Regions from separate parts of the Mesorhizobium sp. M1D.F.Ca.ET.043.01.1.1 genome, predicted to be linked through region 2. Evidence: predicted binding sites of a transcription regulator. Region 2 holds the regulator's gene; each other region holds the start of a gene.
What was found. Region 2 encodes PhoB, which activates phosphate uptake and scavenging genes when phosphate is short. Its sites were predicted from a motif close to TGTCATNNANCTGTCAT; they were not measured.

Region 1: the regulator PhoB is predicted to act here: its motif matches at 2,056-2,072, upstream of EJ067_RS32035 (PhoX family phosphatase).
Region 3: the regulator PhoB is predicted to act here: its motif matches at 1,880-1,896, upstream of EJ067_RS02570 (RNA degradosome polyphosphate kinase).
Region 4: the regulator PhoB is predicted to act here: its motif matches at 2,971-2,987, upstream of EJ067_RS28635 (esterase-like activity of phytase family protein).

The regions. Positions count from the first base shown of each region.
Region 1 is NZ_CP034444.1:6,659,832-6,665,257, forward strand. It holds gene EJ067_RS32035 (PhoX family phosphatase) at 88-2,001, opposite strand; gene EJ067_RS32040 (hypothetical protein) at 2,113-2,499, opposite strand; gene urtA (urea ABC transporter substrate-binding protein) at 2,836-4,116, shown strand; gene urtB (urea ABC transporter permease subunit UrtB) at 4,252-5,426, shown strand, end outside.
Region 2 is NZ_CP034444.1:4,386,741-4,392,166, forward strand. It holds gene pstC (phosphate ABC transporter permease subunit PstC) at 1-29, shown strand, start outside; gene pstA (phosphate ABC transporter permease PstA) at 33-884, shown strand; gene pstB (phosphate ABC transporter ATP-binding protein PstB) at 881-1,684, shown strand; gene phoU (phosphate signaling complex protein PhoU) at 1,702-2,409, shown strand; gene phoB (phosphate regulon transcriptional regulator PhoB) at 2,428-3,117, shown strand; gene EJ067_RS21320 (ROK family transcriptional regulator) at 3,262-4,497, opposite strand; gene xylF (D-xylose ABC transporter substrate-binding protein) at 4,847-5,426, shown strand, end outside.
Region 3 is NZ_CP034444.1:515,995-521,420, forward strand. It holds gene EJ067_RS02570 (RNA degradosome polyphosphate kinase) at 1-1,719, opposite strand, end outside; gene EJ067_RS02575 (zinc-finger domain-containing protein) at 1,960-2,205, shown strand; gene EJ067_RS02580 (FAD-dependent monooxygenase) at 2,235-3,470, shown strand; gene EJ067_RS02585 (TIGR02117 family protein) at 3,567-4,232, opposite strand; gene EJ067_RS02590 (amino acid ABC transporter ATP-binding protein) at 4,336-5,139, opposite strand; gene EJ067_RS02595 (amino acid ABC transporter permease) at 5,154-5,426, opposite strand, start outside.
Region 4 is NZ_CP034444.1:5,982,323-5,987,748, reverse strand. It holds gene EJ067_RS28650 (sugar phosphate isomerase/epimerase) at 1-668, opposite strand, end outside; gene EJ067_RS28645 (Gfo/Idh/MocA family oxidoreductase) at 668-1,699, opposite strand; gene EJ067_RS28640 (LacI family DNA-binding transcriptional regulator) at 1,897-2,922, shown strand; gene EJ067_RS28635 (esterase-like activity of phytase family protein) at 3,088-4,569, shown strand; gene EJ067_RS28630 (LysR family transcriptional regulator) at 4,728-5,426, opposite strand, start outside.

The DNA of each region.
Region 1 (5,426 bases), 2.3 Mb from region 2:
AATTGCTCTAGTTCCACCTTCCGGCTGCCTGCTGGCGCGGAAACTCGATCAGGTTCCGCGCCTTGTTTATGCAGGCGCGCGGTCGCCTCAGGCACCGACCGGCTGGCCGTCCTTGCGGCGGATGGCGACGACCGACGGGCGCGGCGGCTGGCCGTCCTTGAAGTCGGGCCACAGCGTCTGCACCTTATCGAGCGTCTCGGCGTCCTCGGCCGGATGCTGGACCGACAGGAACAGCGTCGTGCCGTCGGGCGTGAAGCAGGGGCCGGTCGCCTCGGCGCCGTGCGGGCAGGTAAACAGCAACTTCGGCAAGCCGCGCGCCGCACCCTCGGTGTCGACACCATAGATACCGTCCGGCAGGTCGAAGTCGTTGGCGCCGTCGGTCGCAACCCACAACCGGCCGGCCGGATCGAAGGCGATGTTGTCGGGGCAGACGAACCAGCTGTTGTCCGAGGTGTCGGGATGGAAGGTCGCGCCGACCTTGGCGTCCTTGGGATTGCCGCAGAGCACGAACAGGTCCCAGGCATATTTGTCGGCGGTATGGTCGGCGTCGGCGCCGCGGCCGCCGGGCGGGATCAGTTCGACGATGTGGCCCCAGAGGTTTTCCGGCCGCGTGTTGGCCGGGTTCACCTTGGATTCGTCGCGCTTCTTGTTCTTGGTCATGACGGCATAGACGCGGCCGGTGACCGGGTTGGTTTCAATATCTTCCGGCCGGTCCATCGGCGTCGCGCCGAGGGCGTCGGCGGCAAGGCGGGTCTTCAGCAGCACCTCGGCCTGGTCCGCAAAACCGTTCTCGGCGGTGAGCTTGCCCTGGCCGTGCACCAGCGGCAGCCACGTCATCGAGCCGTCGGCATCGAACCGCGCCACCGAGAGCACGCCGTCGTCGAGGAGGTCCTTGCCGGAAGCCGGGTTCGCCGCGTCGTAGGGCTTGGCCGAGACGAAGCGGTACATGTATTCGAAATAGTCGTCGTCGCCCATGTAGACGACGATGCGGCCGTCCTTGTTGCGCACGACCGTCGAGGCTTCATGCGACATGCGGCCGAGCGCGGTGCGCTTCACCGGCTTCGACTGCGGATCGTACGGGTTGATCTCGACCACCCAGTCGAAGCGGTTGGTTTCGTTGGGCTCCTTGTCGATGTTGAAGCGGTCGTGGAAGCGGCCGCGGCCGTAGACGTCGGAGCCGTCAAAGCCGTAGCGGTCGAGGATATCGGCGGTCGGCGCCTCCTTCGGGTCGCCGCCGAAGAGGTCTGAAACGCCTTCCTCGCATGTCAGCACGGTGCCCCAGGGGGTAACGCCGCCGCTGCAATTGTAGCTGGTGCCGAGGACCTTCAGGCCGGTCGCATCGGCGGAGGTCCGCATGAGGGCATGGCCGGCGGCCGGGCCGGAGACGGTCATCTCGGTGTTGGCTGTGATGCGGCGGTTGAGCGGGCTGTTCTCGATGGTCTGCCACTTGCCGTCCTTCAGCATCACCTCGACGATCGAATGGCCCATGGCGGCGAGGCCGAGATCGACCTGTTCCCTAGTCATTGCCTTGCCGGCGTCGTCCTCGGTCATCCCCGGGAACATCACGTTCGGTGAAATGTACTCGTTGTTGACGCAGAGCAGGCCATGGTCGGAGTTCACCTCACCCTTGGGCAGCGGCATGAAGGCGATGTAGTCGCAATTGTAGCCAAAACGCTTTTCCTGCTCGTCGGCGGCGACCTTGTTGCCGTCGAAGTCGGCCAGGCCCGCCGCAAGCGGATCGCCCCAACGGGCGACGATGGTGGTCTCATAACCTTCGGCCGCTGCGTGCGTCTTGTCATAGACCCGCTTCAGCTCGGGAAAACCAAGGGTGGATTGAGCGGCGGCGGCATGTGTTTCGCCGGCAAACAAGGAGCCGACGAAGCTGCCGCCTGCGATCAGCGCGCCGGAGGTGAGGCCGCCTTTCAGCATGTTGCGGCGCGAGACGCGCGCGGCAATGACGTCGCGGATAACAGGGGAGGGTGAAGACGGAGAATTGGCCATCGTGTCTGCCTCTCAAGGTGGATGTTGACGACAGGCGCTGCCTAAGCCGCTTCGGCAACAGCCGCATGACATGAGAGAGCGTGTTGCGATGGAGAAGCGGGCGGGCCGCCGCTATCCCTTAGTGCAGGTCGACGCCGTGAAGGCGCCGTCGGGCTGCTTCATGATGATGTCGAAGGACGGGCTGCCCGGGCCGTCGAGCGTCGCCTGCGTCATCGAGATCGAGTTGCCGCCGCTGGTGTAGCCGCCGAGCGGTCCGAGCCAGCTGATCTCGCCATTGGGATTCATCTGGTAGTTGTAGGTTGCCGCGGTGCCGAAGGTCACCGGGCCGCTATAGACATTGCCCTTGATGGTGATGTCGCCGAGATTGAAGAACAGGCCGAGCAGGTAGACCTCGCAGTGATAGGTCCCGTCGGGCAGCCTGCCGTCGGTGAAGTCGGCGCGGGCGCTGCCGGCGGCGGAGACGAGAAGCAGGAAGCTCAGGATGATGCGTAAGGCCATGACGTCGCTCGTTTGCGCGGCGACCTTGCCCCATTTTGCCGCCGTCTCGCAACCCGTTCGCGGATTGCGGCATCGTAGCTGAGATTAAAGTTTAGGCATTTTTACCATTTGGGCAAAATTTAGGCAGTCGTGCGCAAAGTTTTCTCAGTCCTGATCCATCCCAGGGATCCGATACGTGCGACGGCTATCCGATAACCAACTGTAACTATTCGTCTATCGCGCCTAACCTTACCATGATCCCGCGTTTGGCACGTCGCTTGCACCGCTATGTTGCGATGCAAAACAACCAGCTTGGGAGCGTGGAACATGAGGGGTAATTTCTCGACAATAACAAAAATGTTTTCGGCCGGCGTAGTCGCTGCCGGCCTGTCGATGTCGGCTCCCGCCAAGGCGGCCGACGACACGATCAAGGTCGGCATCCTCCATTCGCTGTCGGGGACGATGGCGATTTCGGAGACGACGCTGAAGGACGTCATGCTGATGCTGATCGAGGAGCAGAACGCCAAGGGCGGCCTACTCGGCAAGAAGCTCGAGGCGGTCGTCGTCGATCCGGCGTCCAACTGGCCGCTGTTCGCCGAAAAGGCGCGCGAGCTGATCTCCAAGGACAAGGTGGCGGCGGTGTTCGGCTGCTGGACCTCGGTGTCGCGCAAGTCGGTGCTGCCGGTCTTCTCGGAGCTCGACAACATCCTGTTCTACCCGGTCCAGTATGAGGGCGAGGAAAGCGAGCGCAACGTCTTCTACACCGGCGCCGCGCCGAACCAGCAGGCCATTCCGGCCGTCGACTATCTGATGAGCGCCGATGGCGGCTCGGTGAAGCGCTGGGTGCTCGAAGGCACCGACTATGTCTATCCGCGCACCACCAACAAGATCCTCGAAGCCTATCTGAAATCGAAGGGCGTGCCGGCCGAGGACATCATGGTCAACTACACGCCGTTCGGCTTCTCCGACTGGCAGACCGAGGTTTCGGCGATCAAGAAGTTCGGCTCGGCCGGCAAGAAGACCGCTGTCGTGTCGACCGTCAATGGCGACGCCAACGTGCCGTTCTACAAGGAACTCGGCAACCAGGGCATCAAGGCCGAGGACATTCCGGTCATGGCGTTCTCGGTCGGCGAGGAAGAACTGGCCGGTCTCGACACCGGTCCGCTGGTCGGCCATCTCGCCGCCTGGAATTACTTCGAGAGCATCGACACGCCCGAGAACAAGAAGTTCATCGACGACTGGCACAAGTTCATCAAGAACGACAAGCGCACCACCAACGACCCGATGGAAGCCCATTACATCGGCTTCAACATGTGGGTGAAGGCGGTCGAGAAGGCCGGCACCACCGATCCGGACAAGGTCATCGACGCCATGGTCGGCGTATCGGTGCCGAATCTCACCGGCGGCTATTCGACCATGATGCCGAACCATCACATCACCAAGCCGGTGCTGATCGGCGAGATCCAGGCCGACGGCCAGTTCGAGACCGTGTCGCAGACGCCGGGCCTGGTGATGGGCGACGAATGGTCCGACTACCTGCCCGACTCCAAGAACCTGATCTCGGATTGGCGCGCGCCTCTGTCCTGCGGCAACTTCAATGTCGCCACCGGCAAGTGCGGCGGCAAGGGCACCAACTGATCCCGGTCCGGACTTGGTCCGTGACCCCAGGTCTGTCGGATCGCGGAGTGGCCCCACGATCCGAGACCGCAGCCCGGGCGGCCTTTCGGTCCGCCCGGGTGAAAGCCTCGAACCCCTGGAAGCCGCTTGAAGACGATGACCTTGTTGCGCTCGATCGGCCTGATGTTGCTGCTGACGATGGCAAGCCTGCTGCCGTCGAGCGCGGCTGAGGCCGATCTTCGCGCGACGATCGCCAAATTTGCCGCCGCTGCGAATTTCGCGGCCACCGAAGCGGTCGTGCGCGAACTGGCCGCGAGCGGCGATCCGGCCGTCGAGCGCCCGCTCTCGGCGCTGGCCGACGGCAATCTCTATATCCGCAAATCCGATTCCCAGGTCTTTGTCGGCAAGGAGGCCGGCGACGGCATCGAACTGCTCGATCCGCTGAGCGGTGACAAGGCAGCCGACGCCGCGAAGATCGACCTCGCCAAGATCAAGGTCAACAATGCGCTCCGCCGCACGATCCGCGATGCGCTGGGCACGCTGACGCTGCGGGCCAAGGATCCTGCCGTGCGCCTTGCCGCCGCGGCGACCATGGTCAAGGCCCCCGATGCGGCGAACATCGAACCGCTCGATGCCGCTATCGCTGCCGAGACCGATCCCGGCGTCAAGGCGATGTTCGAGCAGGCGCGGGCGGCGTCGGTGCTCGTCTCCGACAGGCCGGAAGCCGACAAGCTGGCCGCCGTCTCGGTCATCGCTGCGCGCGGCGATCGCGACGCGCTTTCATTGCTCACCTCGGCAGAGGCCAACGCTCAAGGCGCGGTCAGGGATGCGGCGAGCGCCGCCATCGGCCGCATCAACTCGACGCTGGCGCTGTGGGATGCCGGCCAGAACATCTGGTACGGCATCTCGCTCGGATCGGTGCTGCTGCTCGCCGCGATCGGGCTTGCCATCACCTTCGGCGTCATGGGCGTCATCAACATGGCGCATGGCGAGATGGTGATGCTCGGCGCCTACACCACCTTCGTCGTCCAGCAGGTGATCCGCACGTCGTTCCCCGGCCTGTTCGACTGGTCGCTGGTCATCGCGCTGCCGCTCGCCTTCCTGGTCGCCGCGCTGGTCGGGCTTGCCATCGAGCGCGGCATCATCCGCTTCCTCTATGGCCGCCCGCTGGAAACGCTCCTGGCCACTTGGGGCGTCTCTCTCATCCTGCAGCAGGCGGTGCGCACCATCTTCGGGCCGACCAACCAGGAGGTCGGCAATCCGTCCTGGATGTCCGGCTCGTTCGACGTCGGCCAGCTGGCGATCACCTGGAACCGGCTGTGGATCCTGGT
Region 2 (5,426 bases):
TGCGCATCGATAGCCGCACGGGAGCCTGACCGATGTCGACAGCCGCATCGCTCCACCAGAGCCGCAAGCGCAAGAACGCCGTGATGATGGCGCTGTGCGTCGTCGCCGCGGGCATCGGTCTTGCCTGGCTGGCGCTGATCCTCGGCGCGCTGATCTACAAGGGCGTCTCCGGTGTCTCGCTGGCGGTCTTTACCGAGATGACGCCGCCGCCCGGCGACGCCGGCGGCCTGCTCAACGCCATCTACGGCAGCATCGTGATGACCATCATCGGCATCATCGTCGGCACGCCGATCGGCGTGCTGGCCGGCACCTACATGGCCGAGTACGGGCGCTTCTCGCGTCTCACCACGGTGGTGCGTTTCATCAACGACATCCTTTTGTCGGCGCCGTCGATCATCGTCGGCCTGTTCGTCTATGAGCTGATGGTGCGGCCGATGGGGCATTTCTCGGCGATCGCCGGCGCGGTGGCGCTGTCCATCTTGGTGATCCCCGTCGTGGTGCGCACCACCGAGGACATGCTCAACCTTGTGCCCAACGCGCTGCGCGAAGCCGGCACCGCCATCGGCGCGCCGCGCTGGGTGGTGATCCGCTCCGTCGCCTATCGTGCCGCGCTTTCCGGCATCGTCACCGGCATATTGCTGGCGATCGCCCGCATTTCAGGCGAGACGGCGCCGCTGCTGTTCACCGCGCTCAACAACCAGTTCTGGTCGAGCAATCTCAACGCGCCGATGGCCAGCCTGCCGGTGACCATCTTCCAGTTCGCGCTCAGCCCCTATGAGGAATGGCAGCAACTGGCCTGGACGGGCGCACTCATAATCACCCTGACGGTTCTCGGGCTGAGCATTTTCGCCCGCAGCCTTACCGGACGCAGAGAGGACAGATGAAACCGATGTTGTCCACCGACCTTAACGTAGCCGAGACGGCCGTCGAAAAGGCCAAGATCGAGGTCAAGAACCTCAACTTCTTCTATGGCCAGTCGAAGGCGCTGAAGGACATCAACCTGTCACTGCCGGAGCGCAGCGTCACCGCCTTCATCGGGCCGTCGGGCTGCGGGAAGTCGACGCTGCTGCGCGTGCTGAACCGAATCTACGAACTCTACCCGAAGCAGAGCGCCGAAGGCCAGGTGCTGCTCGACGGCAAGAACATCCTCGACCGCTCGCAGGACCTCAACCTGCTCAGGACCAAGATCGGCATGGTGTTCCAGAAGCCGACGCCGTTCCCGATGTCGATCTACGAGAACATCGCCTTCGGCGTCCGGCTGTATGAGAAGATCAGCAAGGCCGAGATGGACAACCGGGTCGAGTCGGCGCTGAAGCGGGCGGCGCTGTGGAACGAGGTCAAGGACAAGCTCAACGCCAGCGGCCAGAGCCTTTCGGGTGGCCAGCAGCAGCGGCTCTGCATCGCCCGCACGGTGGCGGTGAAGCCGGAGGTCATCCTGCTCGACGAGCCGGCATCGGCGCTCGATCCGCTGTCGACGGCCAAGATCGAGGAGCTGATCGACGAGCTGCAGGCCGACTACACGATCGTGATCGTCACCCACAACATGCAGCAGGCGGCGCGTGTGTCGCGGCAGACGGCGTTCATGTATCTCGGCGAGCTGGTCGAGTTCGACCGGACCGAGAAGATCTTCACCTCGCCTCGCGAGAAGCGCACCCAGGACTACATCACCGGCCGCTTCGGCTGAGTTCATACGAGGACATCATCATGGCCCATACGGTCGCTTCCTTCGACGAGGATCTGAGGCAGATCAGCCAGCTTATCCGTGACATGGGCGATCTTGCCGGGTCGATGGTCGGCGCGTCGACCAAGGCTCTGCTCAACTCCGACAACGCGATGGCGCAGCGCGTGGTCTCCGACGATGCCATCATGGACGCGCGGCAGCGCGAGCTCGACGACCGCGCCATCACGCTGATCGCCAAACGCCAGCCGATGGCCGACGACCTGCGCAGCGTGGTCGGCGCCATCCGCATGGCCGGCGACCTCGAGCGCATCGGCGACCTTGCCAAGAACATCGCCAAGCGCGTCGGCTCGGTCGGCGTCAGCGCCGCGCCGCGCGACCTGTCGCACTCCATCGATTCGATGGCGCAGCTGGTGCTGATCCAGGTCCAGGGCGTGATCGAGGAATATACGGCGGGCGACGCCACGGCGCTCGCCAAGCTGCGCAACGACGACGAGCGCATCGACGTCAAATACACCTCCGTCTTCCGCGAGCTCCTGACCTACATGATGGAAGACCCGCGCAACATCACGGCTTGCACGCATCTTTTGTTCTGCGCCAAGAATCTGGAGCGCATCGGCGACCATGTGACCAATATCGCCGAGAACGCCTATTATGTGCTGACCGGCACGCAATTGCCCGCGAACCGTCCGAAACAGGACGAGACGGCGATGTCGGCGCCGGCGGCCTGACAGCGAAGGTAGCTCTATATGATCGCGCCACGCATCATGGTGGTGGAGGATGAGGAGCCGCTGGGGGTGCTGCTCCGTTACAACCTCGAATCCGAAGGCTATCAGGTCGAGGTGGTGACCCGCGGCGACGAGGCCGAGATCCGCCTGCAGGAGAACGTGCCTGACCTTCTGGTGCTCGACTGGATGGTGCCGGCGGTTTCCGGCATCGAGCTTTGCCGGCGGCTCAGGATGCGGCCCGAGACCGAACGGCTGCCGATCATCATGCTGACGGCGCGCGGCGAGGAAAGCGATCGCGTGCGCGGCCTCTCGACGGGCGCCGACGACTACCTGGTCAAGCCGTTCTCGACGCCGGAATTCATGGCCCGGGTCAAGGCGCTGCTGCGTCGCGCCAAACCGGAGGTGCTGTCCAGCGTGCTCAAGGTCGGCGACATCGTGCTCGACCGCGAATCGCACCGCGTCTACCGCAAGAAGAGCGAGATCAGGCTCGGCCCGACCGAGTTCCGGCTTCTCGAATTCATGATGCGGCATCCCGGCCGGGTGTTCTCGCGCAGCCAGCTGCTCGACAATGTCTGGGGCGAGACGATCTATATCGACGAGCGCACGGTGGACGTGCATGTAGGACGCCTGCGCAAGGCGGTCAACAACGGCCGCATGCCGGATGTCATCCGCACCATCCGCGGGGCGGGTTACGCGATCCGCGAGGATTAGGGATATGCTGATATTCAGGTGAGGCCGGCCTGCGAATGGCGGCTTCCTGCGCTTCCGGTACTCACGTACCTAAAGTACGCTCCGTTCCGGTTCTCGGAATCCACCATTCTCGATTCGGCATATCCCGGCGCTTGAGCTTGTGGCTTATGCGACGTGCTTGCCCGTTCTTGCCTGAACGCCCGGCGCGAAGATCTCCTGGTCGACGAAGGTCAGCGCGCGCATGGCGCAGCCTTCGCGGATCAGCGGCAATTCGTTCGGCTCGGTATCGAAGGAGATCGACTGCGAATGCTGGCCGCCGGCGGTCTGGGCGATCGCCTCGCGCAGCGCCGGCTCGATCAGGTCGAAGGCGGCGGCGCTGACGCCGACCATGGCGACCGGCGCCGGGTCGATCAGCGCGAACAGGCTGCCGAGGCTGAAGCCCAGGGCCTCGCCCGCCCGGCGATAGGCCTCGCGCTCCGGACCATCCTTCTCGCGCGCCTTGGCGGCGAGCGCGCGCATGTCGGCATCGCCGACATCGACCGGCTCTGCATCCTCGCTCATCTTCATGGCGCTGCGCCAGATGGCGTAGTTGCCGGCATAGGCCTCGACGCAGCCGCGCCGTCCGCAGCGGCAGAGCGCGCCGCCCGGACGGTGGATCATGTGGCCGAACTCGCCGCCCGAGGAGTGCGTGCCGGTGAACAGCTCGCCCTTCAGCACCAGCCCCATGCCGATGCCGTGCGAGAGCAGGATGGCGATGAAATTGTCGCGATAGCGGTCGGGGTCGCGCCATTGCAGCGCCACCGCCATCATGTTGCAGTCGTTCTCCATGGTCGCCGGGATGCCGAATTCCTTTTCCAGGATGTCGGCGAAGGGAATGTCGGTCAGCGGCGTGATCGGCGACCACAGCATGGCACGGGCATGGGAATCGGTGATGCCCTGGATGCCCATGGCGAGGCGGGCGACGCTGCCGACATCGAGGTCCGGATCCTCCAGCCGGCGCCGCACGATCGCAATGCATTCGCCGATCAGCTCTTCGCGCGGCATGGTAAGGGTATCGAGGCGACGCTGCTCCTCGGCGATGACCTGGCCGGCATAGTCGATGACGGCGACAGAGAGGAAATTCAGCGACAGCACCACCGTCACCACCGCCGCCACCTCGGGATTGAGGGCGAGGCCGACCTGCGGCCGGCCGCGCTTCAGCGAAGCGGTCTCGCTCGGCCTGCTCTCGGCCAGGATGCCTTCCTGGATCAGGTCCGCGCTGATCGCCGAAATGGTCGAGTGGCTGAGTCCGGTGGTTGCGGCGATTTCCGTTCGCGACGGCTGGCCGGCCCGGCGCACGGCCGAAAGCACCATGGCGCGGTTGCGCCGGCGCAGGTCGTCGTGGCGGATTCCGACCGACATTTTCTCCTCCCGGTCAGCGCGGCCTCTTGATAATGCAGGCCGTCGGCGACGCGCCAGATCGGTTCAGTTCCGGACAGAGCCGTCGAACCGCCCTGGATTGTCTCGTTCAATTCCAGCGGAAAGCGTCGCGCTTCCTTGGAACTGTTTTGGGATAGTGGCAGAAGCGGCAGGGACTGTCATTATTTATTGCGGGCCTCGAAAAAAAGTCCGAGGCACCTCAAAAACCATCAGAATCGCAGTTGACAGCGCTTCGGCGTTGCATCACTATTTTTTCGAGGCTCGAAAAAAAGCCTCTGTGCCGGCCTTCGGGCCAGTCTGGGTCGCGCCGCAAGGGCGCAGGGAGGAAATCATGAAGAAATTCGCAACCGCCATGCTGGCGGGTGTCGCCTTGTCGTTGACGCTCGCGTCGGTCGCCGAGGCGAAGGACAAGGTGATCGGCGTTTCCTGGTCGAACTTCCAGGAAGAGCGCTGGAAAACCGATGAAGCGGCGATGAAGAAGGCCATCGAGGCGGCCGGCGACAAGTATATTTCCGCTGACGCGCAGTCCAATCCGGGCAAGCAGCTGACCGACGTCGAAAGCCTGATCTCGCAGGGCGCCAATGCCCTGATCGTGCTGGCGCAGGACGCTTCGGCCATCGGGCCGGCGGTGCAGAAGGCGCTGGACGAGGGCATTCCGGTCGTCGGCTACGACCGGCTGATCGAGAACAAGGACGTCTTCTACCTGACCTTCGACAACAAGGAAGTCGGCCGCATGCAGGCCCGCGAAGTGTTCAAGGTCAAGCCGGAAGGCAACTATGTCTTCATCAAGGGCTCGGGCGCCGACCCGAACGCCGATTTCCTCTTCGCCGGGTCCATGGAAGTGCTGAAGGAAGCCATCGACGGCGGCAAGATCAAGAATGTCGGCGAGGCCTATACCGACGGCTGGCTGC
Region 3 (5,426 bases), 3.3 Mb from region 2:
GACCTCGACGCCGGCACGGCTGGCGTCATAGAGCGCGTCGATGATAGTCGGGTCGACCAGCGCGTTCATCTTCATCCAGATGCGGGCCGGCCGGCCCTCGCGCGCATGGACGATCTCTTCGCCGACGTGCTTCAGGATGCGGTTGCGCAAGGTGAAGGGCGATACGGCAAGCCGCATCTCCTCGGCCGGTTCGGCATAGCCGGTGATGAAGTTGAAGACCTGCGCGACGTCGCGCGCGATCGTCGGGTCGGTGGTGAAGAAGGACAGGTCGGTGTAGATGCGCGCGGTGACCGGATGGTAGTTGCCGGTGCCGAGATGCACGTAGTTGCGTAGCCTGCCGTCCTCGCGGCGCACCACCAGCGACATCTTGGCGTGGGTCTTCAATTCCAGGAAGCCGAACACGACCTGGACGCCGGCGCGCTCGAGGTCGCGCGCCCAGCGGATGTTGGCCTCTTCGTCGAAACGCGCCTTGAGCTCGACAAGCGCCGTGACCGACTTGCCGGCCTCGGCCGCGTCGATCAGAGCACGCACGATCGGGCTGTCGTTCGAGGTGCGGTAGAGCGTCTGCTTGATGGCGACGACTTCCGGATCGGCCGCCGCCTGGCGCAGGAACTGCACCACCACGTCGAAGGATTCGTAGGGGTGATGGACGATGATGTCCTTCTCGCGGATGGCGGCCAGGCAGTCGCCGCCATGCTCGCGGATGCGCTCGGGAAAGCGCGGATTGTAGGGCGTGAATTTGAGGTCGTCGCGCGGGATGGCGACGATCTCGGAAATCTGGTTGAGCGCCAGCGGGCCGGTGAGCACGCTGATGCGGCTCGACGAGACGCCGAGCTCGCCGGCAACGAAGTCGCGCAGCTCGGCGGGCATCAGCGTGTCGAATTCGATGCGGATGACGGAGCCGCGGCGGCGGCGCTTCAGCGCCGTCTCGAACAAGCGCACGAGGTCTTCCGACTCTTCTTCCACCTCGATATCGCTGTCGCGGATGATGCGGAACGTGCCCGAGCCCTTGACCTCATATCCCGGGAAAAGCTTGCCGATATAGAGGCCGACCGCTTCCTCCAGCGGGATGAAGCGCACAAGATGCTTGCGGTCGGGCAGACGAATGAAGCGCCGCAGCGCCACCGGCAGGCGCAGCAGCGCGCTCATCTCCTCGCCGTTCTTGCGGTGGCGCAGTTGCAGCGCCATCGAGAAACCGAGATTGGGGATGAACGGGAACGGGTGCGCCGGATCGATCGACAGCGGCGTCAGCACCGGGAAAACCTGCTCCTGGAAATGCTCCTCCAGCCAAGCCTTCTCGTCCTTGGTCAGGCCATCGCGGGTGATGCTTTCGATGCCTTCCTTGTTGAGCAGTTCCATCAGCGTCGACAGGCTCTTCTGCTGGTCCTCCTGCAGTCGCTCGACCTCGCGCAGCAATTGCTCGAGCTGCTGCTCGGGCGTGCGGCCGTCCGGGCTCTTCAGCGCGATGCCCTCGCGGACCTGGCCGGCGAGGCCGGCGACGCGGACCATGAAGAACTCGTCGAGATTGGCGGCCGAAATAGACAGGAAGCGGACACGCTCGAGCAGCGGATGGTGCTCGTTCAGCGATTCCTCCAGCACCCGACGATTGAACTGCAGCCAGGAGAATTCGCGGTTGACGAAACGGTCGGGATTGCCGCCGTCGGGGCTCGCCGCCTCGACGCTGATGAACTCGCTCTGCACCGGCCTCAGTTCGCTCATGGTTCCTCGTCCGCAGCCTTTCTCTTTGAGCGCCATACACCGCAGGGCGCGCATGATCGACGCTCTAACACGCTTTTGTGACGCATGATCGGTCACGGAATCGCTCCGATTCCCAAGGTCATGCGTTTAACCGGCTCAACTTATCCTCTGCCAGCCTTTTGCGACAGTTTCATTTCATCGATCTTGCAAACTGCCCGGTTATGATCCAGATGCAAACGGGCCGAACTGAAGGAGACGACGATGGCAGGCGGTACCATTCCCCATTTCCAGAACGACGCGGGCCATCCGGCGATCGATATCGGCGTGAAGGAATTCATGTGCACCGGCGCCAATCCGCCCTTCGATCATCCGCATGTGTTCCTCGACATGGGCGACGACAACGAAAAGGTCTGCCCCTATTGCTCGACGCTCTACCGCTATTCGGCCAAGCTGAAGGCGACGGAAACCGAGCCTGCCGGCTGCCTCTTTATCGACCAGGCCGCCTGATCCCGCTTCGCCTGGTTGGCTGCTAGACCATGAATGAGGCGCGGTCCCGGCAGGTCGTCATCGCCGGGGCCGGCATCGCCGGGCTGACCGCGGCATTGGCCTTTGCCGAGCGCGGCCATGCCGTCACGGTCCTGGAACAGGCCAGGCAACTCGAAGCTGCGGGCGCCGGGCTCCAGCTTTCTCCCAACGCGACGCGCATCGTGCGCCGGCTTGGCGCGCTCGACCGGTTGCGGCCGAGCGCGATCAGGCCGGAAGCGGTGGTGCTGAAGGACGCCGCAACCTTGCGCGAGTTGGCGCGTGTGCCGCTGGGTCAGGCCGGCGAACGGCGTTGGGGCGCGCCCTATCTGGTGGCGCATCGCGCCGACCTGCAAGCGGCCTTGACGGCGCGGACGGCGGAGCGTCCCGAGATCCAGCTTGTCACCGGCGCGCGGGTTACAGGCATCGCGGTGGCACCGCAAAATATCGTCGTCACGGTGCAAGGAGACGGCGGCGGCGCGGAGGTTGCCGCAGGCCTTTTGGTGGGCGCCGACGGCGTATGGTCGTCGGTCAGGTCACAGCTTGCCGGCAAGGATCCCGCTTTCACGAGAAGCCGGTTCTCCGGCGAGTTGGCCTGGCGCGCCACGGTGGCGGCCGAAAGCGCCGCCGGACAGACCTTTGCGGCGATCGGCGCCGCCGCCTGCGTCACCACATTCCTCCATCCCGGCTTCCATATGGTCGCCTATGCGGTGAGCAAGGGCAGCGCCTTCAACCTCGCCGCCTTCACCAAGGGCGAACGCATCGCCGAAGGCTGGTCCGGCCATGCCGATCCCGCAATTCTCGCGAAAGCCATGCGCGGCACGTCGCCCGAACTGGCGAGGCTTGCCGCCTTGGCCGGGCCATGGACGGCGTTTCCGATCCACACCGTCGAACAGCGGCGCTGGACGATGCCGGAGGGAATCGCGCTGATCGGCGACGCCGCGCATGCCATGACGCCGTTCGCGGCTCAAGGCGCGGCGATGGGAATTGAAGACGCCTCGATGCTCGCCAATCTGGTCGCCGACTTCCCCGGCGATGTGAAGCAAAGCCTCACCGTCTGGGAAAACCTGAGGGGACCGCGCGTCGAAGCGGTGCTCAGGCGCGGCGCGCTCAACCGGCTGGCGTGGCATGCCTGGGGTCCGGTGGCCATCGCGCGCAACCTGGTGCTTGCAACGCGGCCGGCAGAGAAGCTCGCGGCGGATCTGGACTGGCTGTATGGGTGGGAGGAGAGCAAGGTTGTGAGACGGTAGGACGTCTGACGGGCGAGAAAGTTGGATAGGCTGGCGGGACAGAGGGGGCGCGAAGGAACGAGGCGCTCGCCGTTTTCCCGTCCTGGCCGCCAGCTCTTAATTATGCAACTCCAACGACCACCCCAGCGACACCGGCAGCGGGTTCCACCAGCCGGTGCGCAGGCCCGCAACGCGCAAGCCGGCCGCCGTCCAGGTGTTGCAGCCGACCAGCGCGTTGAAATGGCCCTTGGCTTCGTAGAAGCGGTCGAAAGTTGAATATCCGGCATTGCCGATGAGCATCGGCCCGTTCGAGCCCTGTCGGAAGCTCGCGGCGATATAGTCTAGAAGTGCGAAGAAATGCTGCTCGTCGACGTCGAAGCCGGCGACGTCCGGGTGCGGCTCGGCGATCGCGCCGGCGACATCGACATGCATGACCGAGGCATCGAGCGTCAACGCCTTCAGGACAGGCGCGGCCTTCAAATCCGACCAGGTCGGCGTCTCCAGATAGAAGGCGCGACCGCCCCAGCCGAAGACGACGTAGCGCGCCTCCGGCGCATCGACCGGCAGGCCGGCATCGGCGAGAAAATGGAAGCGCCGGCGCACGCCGTCGTCGACCGGTATCGCGATGTCGGTGTGGATCGGGTTGCTCAGCACCAGTATGTGACGAGTGCCCTCACCCGCGGCGGCCGCCGGCCAGAGCGGACGCGGCACCAGCGTGCCGAGCATCGCGGCAACCACCGCCGCGACGGCCAGCATGGCCAGGAAGCGCCAGAGCTTTCTCATCAAGATGCGGCGCCCCCCGTTCAATCGAGCCAGTCGATCGCCCCGAACAACAGAAAAGCCCGGCCGTTTCGCGGCCGGGCTTCGCAAATGGTGTCCGATCCGCTCAGTGCAGGATCTGCGACAGGAACAGTTTCGTGCGCTCGTGGCGCGGATGGTCGAAGAACTCGGCCGGCGTGTTCTGCTCGACGATCTGGCCCTGGTCCATGAAGATCACCCGGTTGGCGACCTTGCGGGCAAAGCCCATCTCGTGGGTGACGCAAAGCATGGTCATGCCTTCTTCGGCGAGGCCGACCATCGTCTCCAGCACTTCCTTGATCATTTCGGGGTCGAGCGCCGAGGTCGGCTCGTCGAACAGCATGATGCGCGGGTTCATGCACAGCGAGCGCGCGATCGCCACGCGCTGCTGCTGGCCGCCGGAGAGCTGTCCCGGATATTTGTTGGCCTGTTCCGGGATCTTGACGCGCTTGAGGAAATGCATGGCGATCTCCTCGGCTTGCTTCTTGGGCGTCTTGCGCACCCAGATCGGCGCCAGCGTGCAGTTCTCCAGGATGGTGAGGTGCGGGAAGAGGTTGAAGTGCTGGAACACCATGCCGACCTCGCGGCGCACCTCGTCGATCTTCTTCAGATCGTTGGTGAGTTCCTTGCCGTCGACGATGATCTTGCCCTTCTGATGCTCTTCCAGCCGGTTGATGCAGCGGATCATGGTCGACTTGCCGGAGCCGGACGGACCGCAGATGACGATGCGCTCGCCGCGCATCACCTTGAGGTTGATGTCCTTCAGCACATGGAACTCGCCGTACCATTTGTGCATGCCGACGATGTCGATGGCGACATCGGTGGTCGAGACATGCATCTTCTTGGCATCGACCTTGATGTCTTCCGCGCTGACGGCGTTTTCGGTGCTCATGGCCAATTCCCCTTTTATCGTTTGTAGCCGGTGTCGAGCCGGCGTTCAGTGTACATTGAATAGCGCGACATGCCGAAGCAAAACAGCCAGAACACGAAGGCCGCGAAGACAAGACCGGATTTCGCGGTTTGCGGCGTCGCCCAGTTGGGGTCGGTAAAGTTCAGCTTCACCACGCCGAGCAGGTCGAACATCGAGATGATCAGCACCAGGCTGGTGTCCTTGAACATGCCGATGAAGGTGTTGACGATGCCGGGAATGACCAGCTTCAAGGCCTGCGGCAATACGAT
Region 4 (5,426 bases), 1.6 Mb from region 2:
TCGCGGATCACGTCCCAGCGCACCGTCGCGTCCTTGCCGTGGACATGGAAGATGCGCGGCGCCCATTTGCGGATCTGCGGGATCGGGTCGATCAGATAGACGAGCTGATGGCAGGGCTCCCATTCCAGCCCGAGATTGTCGTTGGGCAATTCGTTGAACATCAGCTCCCAGGCATCGGGGTTGTGGGCGATGTTCCAGTCGCCGCTGGCCCAGTTGCCGTCCATGGCGCAATTCTCGAAGGCGATGCGCACGCCCTTGTCGGCGGCGCGTTTCGCCAGCGGCCCCCAGACTTCGCGGAAGCGCGGCAGGCTGTCGGTCAGCGGCTTGCCCCGCACGCGGCCGGTGAAGCCAGTGACCGTCGAGGCGCCGAACAGATGCGCATGGTCGATGACGGTCTCCCAGGCCGCGAGCACGCCGCGATCGATATCGCCGTTTTCGAGAGGATTGCCGAACACGCCGATCGAGGACACGGTCACGTCGGCATCGCCGATCGCTTCGCGGATGTCGCCCGCCAGGCGCTTCAGGTCCTTGCCGCCCAGCGTCTGCCAGAAGAAGGGCTGGATGCTCTCGAAGCCGAGCCCCAGGATCTGTCTGACATAGGCGGCCGGGTCGTCGAGATTGGCCCGCACCATGGTGCCGATCCTGATGTCGAGAAGCGGGTTTGGCATCACTGCGTTTCCTGTGCGATCGCCACGCGGCGGCCGGTCTCGGCGCTTTCGATCGCGCCGAAGACCATGGCCAGGCTCTTGATGTTGTCGCTGCCGCGCGTCTCCGGTTCCGTTCCGGTTTCGATCGCGTGCATGAAGTCCCGGATGATGCCGAGATGGCCGTCTATCCTGTCGGCAGGGTCGAGCGGCTGCACCTCGATCGGCTGGGTCTTGTCGATGATACCGTCGCGGCCGGACGCAACCACCTCAGCCTTCAGTCCGTCATGGCCGTCCCACAGCAGGCTGCCTCGCTCGGCGACGATGCGCCAGCTGCCTTCCCAGCTGGTGCGGAAGCCGTCGGCGCACCAGGAGCCGGCATAGGTGAAGACCTTGCCGCCGCCGAAATCGAAGACGGCGCTCGCCGACGACCCTTGCCGGTACCAGGAATTGGCCGGCTCCCATTCCTGGCAGGAGACGCTGGCCGGCTCGCCGCCGGCCATGTAGCGGGCCGCGTCGAAGGTGTGGATCGCCATGTCGAGCAACAGCACGTGGGCCATCTCCTCGCGAAAACCGCCGAAATGCGGCGCGATGAAGAAGTCGGCATGAATGCTGGTCGGTGCGCCGATGGCGCCGGAGTCGAGAAAGCGGCGGATGCGCCTGACATTGGCGACATAGCGGCGGTTCTGGACGACGGCGTGGATGCGCCCTGCCCGGCGCGCCGCTTCGATGATGGCGCGCGCATTGTCCGGACTGTCGGCCAGCGGTTTTTCGGTCAGCAGATGGCAATGATGGGCGAAGGCGGAAAAGGCCACGTCGCGCCGGGCAGCAGGAACCACGACGTCGAACACGGCGTCGGCCCTGGTCTGGTCGAGGACGGCGTCGAGGCTGGTGCCGATGACGGCATTGGTTAGGTTATATTCGCGCGCCCTCGCCTGCGCCCGCTCGGCGTCGAGGTCGACAAGGCCGACAATAGCGAGCCCGTCGATCTGCCTTGCGGCATCGAGCCATTGCCTGCTCATGGCTCCGCACCCGACCAGGACGACCTTCATCATCCAGCGCTCCTCCTCCGCTCGACCCCTCCAGGCCGAGTGTAAAGGCATCCACGGCATCACCGTAAACGTTTTTCCGTAAACGTTTACGAGAACACACCCAATGGCGTAGAATGTCAACTGGCTGTCAGCGAAAAATCGTCCGAAGAGCCTTGGCCTGAGGGGCGGCCGGTGCTAGCGAAGACAGGGGAGAGTGGCTCTTGGCGTCCAGCATTCACGACCTTGCGCGTCATCTGAACATTTCGATCGGCACCGTGTCCCGCGCGCTGAACGGCCGCGCCGATGTCAATGCGGAGACGCGCCAGCGCGTGCTCGAGGCGGCCAGGAAGCTGAACTATTCGCCCAACCAGTCGGGCCGCAGCCTGCGCCAGGGCGCCACCCGTTCAATCGCCTTCATGCTGCAGCCGCATCCGGGGGACCAGCAATATGGCGAACCGTTCTTCATTCCCTTCCTGATCGGTCTGCAGGCGCGGCTCGCCGAGCATGACCTAGATCTGATGGTCGTCATGGGCGAGCCCGGCCAATATCAGCAGGAGAGGCTGCGCCGCGTGGTTGAGACGCGCCGGGCCGACGCGGTCGTGTTGGCCAATACACGGCGGGAAGACGATCGGATCGACTATCTCAGCAAGGCCGGCTTTCCCTTCGCCACGCTTGGCCGAAGTCAATCCGGCGGCGACACCTATCCTTCGCTCGATATCGATTTCGAGAGGGCGGGTGATGAAGCCGTCGACCGGCTGGTCGCGCGCGGCCACCGCCGCATTGCCGCCATCCGCCCTTCGCTTGATCTCAACTTCGGCTACCTGTTCCTCGACGGCTACCGCAAGGCGTTGAAGAGGCACGGCATCGAAGTCGACCCCGGCCTCATCGCCGACGGCTTCATCAACGAGGCCGGCGGCTACCAGGTGACGCCGCGCGTGATGCTCTCCAAGGACCGGCCGACAGCCATCATCTTCAACAATGACGCCATGGCGCTCGGCGGCTGCAAGGCACTGGCCGAGATGGGCATCAGGCCAGGCCACGACATCGCGGTGATCGTCATCGTCGACACGCCGCTTTGCCGCTACTTCTCGCCGGCGCTGACCGCCTTCCGTCCGTCGCTGGAGCCCATGGGCCGGCGGCTGGCCGAGATGTTGCTGGCCTCGCTCCCGGCCCATGCCGGCCCCGAGGGAACGCGGATCATGCGCGAAGTCTGGCCGCTGGAGCTGATCGCGCGGGAGAGCGATTGATCTCCCTCTCCTTCTCCCGCAGGGGGGAGAAGGCAAGTGCACGGCGCCTGTCATGCAACCATCACGTTCACGTCCTAGACCGCTCGACGGGAACCGGCTCGCCGCATCTTCGATGCCGCGTCCTTCCAGGCATTGGCCGCTCTGTTCGTCCAGAAGGGGATATTCATGAAACATCTCAACCGAACCGTCTCGCTCGGCGTCGCTCTCGCGCTGTTCACCGCTCTCACCCCGGCGCTGGCCGACGGCGTCGCCTATGTCAACAAGGGGCTTGTCGGCGTCGGCCGCATCCCTGCCAGCCAGAAGGACAAGTTCGGCGAGACCTTTGGTTCGGGCTCCGGCATGGCGATCGACACCAAGTCCTGGACGCATGACGGCGCCGGCTACAAGGGGTCGCTTTGGCTGTTGCCGGATCGCGGCTACAACGTCGCCGGCACCACCGACTACCGTCCGCGCCTCAACACCATTGCGATCGAGCTGACGTCGACCGCTCCTGGCGCGACGCCCGCCGCCGGACAAGAACAGGCGGGCGTCAAGGCGACGCTCGCCGACACCATGCTCTTGACCGACGACAAGGGCACTGATGCCACCGGGCTCGATCCGCTCAACGGCGTGCGTGAGGCTGCCGGCGACATGCCGATGCTGCCGCAAGCCGACAACGGCAAGCTGGCGCTGGACGACGAGGCGATCGTGCGGCTGCCCGACGGCACCATGTTCATCTCCGACGAATATGGACCGAACATCTACCGCTTCTCGGCCGAGGGCCGTCTGATGTCGGCCACCCAGCCGCCGGCGGCCCTGGTGCCGATGCGCCACGGCAAGCCGAACTTCGCTTCCGACAATCCCGGCCCCGGCGCCGCCGAGCCCGATCCAAAGGATCCCGAGACCGGCCGGCAGAACAACCAGGGCCTCGAGGGCATGTCGATGACGCCGGACGGCAAATTCCTGATCGCCGTGCTGCAGTCGGCGCCGCGCCAGGATGGCGGCGATTCCGGCTCGACGCGCCAGAACACCCGCGCGCTGGTCTATGACGCTTCCGACCTCGCCCACCTCAAGCTGGCGCACGAATATGTCGTGCCGCTGCCGGTGTTCAAGGACGCCAAGGGCAAGACCAAGGTCGCCGCGCAGAGCGAGATCGTGGCTCTGTCCGACAAGAGCTTCCTGATGCTGGTGCGCGACTCGGGCAACGGCCAGGGCGTCAAGGGCGACGAGTCGCTCTATCGCAAGATCGAGATCGTCGATCTCTCCGCCGCGACCGATATCGCCAACGGCCCGTTCGACGCCGCCGACAAGCCTGTGGCGCCGAAAGGCGCGCTCGACCCGTCGGTGACCCCGGCCAAGCTCACCGCCTTCATCGATATCAACGACAAGGGCGAGCTCGGCCGCTTCGGCCTGCACAATGGCGCACCGAACGACAGGAACAACCTCTCGGAGAAGTGGGAAGCGATGTCTCTGGTCAGCGTGCTCGATCCGAAGCTGCCCGACGACTATTTCCTGTTCGTCGCCAACGACAACGATTTTCTCACCCAGGACGGCTTCCAGGTCGGCGCGCCCTACAAGGCCGAGGACGGCGCCGATGTCGACACCACCTTCCTCGTCTATCAGGTAACGCTTCCCGGCCTGCCGGGAAACAGCCTCGCCGCGAACTAGCTCGCGCTGCGGGCGGCCAGCGCAGGCACTGATCTGGGCGGGTGCATATGAAACAGGCCCGCGATGACACGCGGGCCTGGAATGATCTCGATTTCCTTCCGAGCGCGGGGATAACAAGTGACTTTGCCGTGCTCGCGGCGGCATACGCTCGGTGGCGGTCAGCGCGATCGAGCGCGACGTCCACCCGAGTGGCTGGCCTTGATGTGATCGACCAGGGCCCGCAGTTTCGGAGCCATATTCCTTCTGTTTGGGAAATACAGGAAAAAGCCCGGAAATGACGGCAGATATTCTTCGAGCAAGGAGACGAGCGCGCCGCTCTCGATATAGGGGCGGAAAGTCTCCTCGGTAGCGAAGGTGACACCGGCGCCGGCCAGAGCGCTGCGCAGCATAAGGCGCAGATCATTGGTGGTGATCTGCGGCTCAACCGAGACAGCGAAGGAAGTGCCGTTCTCCTCGAATTCCCATCGGTGGGGCGCGATTTCCGGCGAGCGGCGCCAACCAATGCAGCGGTGGCGGACCAGATCGCGGGGATGTTCCGGCATGCCGTTCGCCAAGAGGTATTCAGGAGAAGCGACGACAGCCTCTCTCACTTGTCCACCGACGGGTACGGCGATCATGTCCTGCTCTATGACCTCGCCCAACCGAACCCCGGCATCGAACCCGGCGGCAACGATGTCGAATTCCTCATCCGTTACGGTGACATCGACAATCACGTGCGGATGCGTTTCGGCAAAGGCCGCCAACAAAGAGCCGGACAGAAACGGCTCGGCAATCGAGGTGACCGCGATCCTCAGTCTCCCCCACGGGGATTGATCGCCGTCGACACTTTCAAGCGCCTGCACGATATCGGACATCGG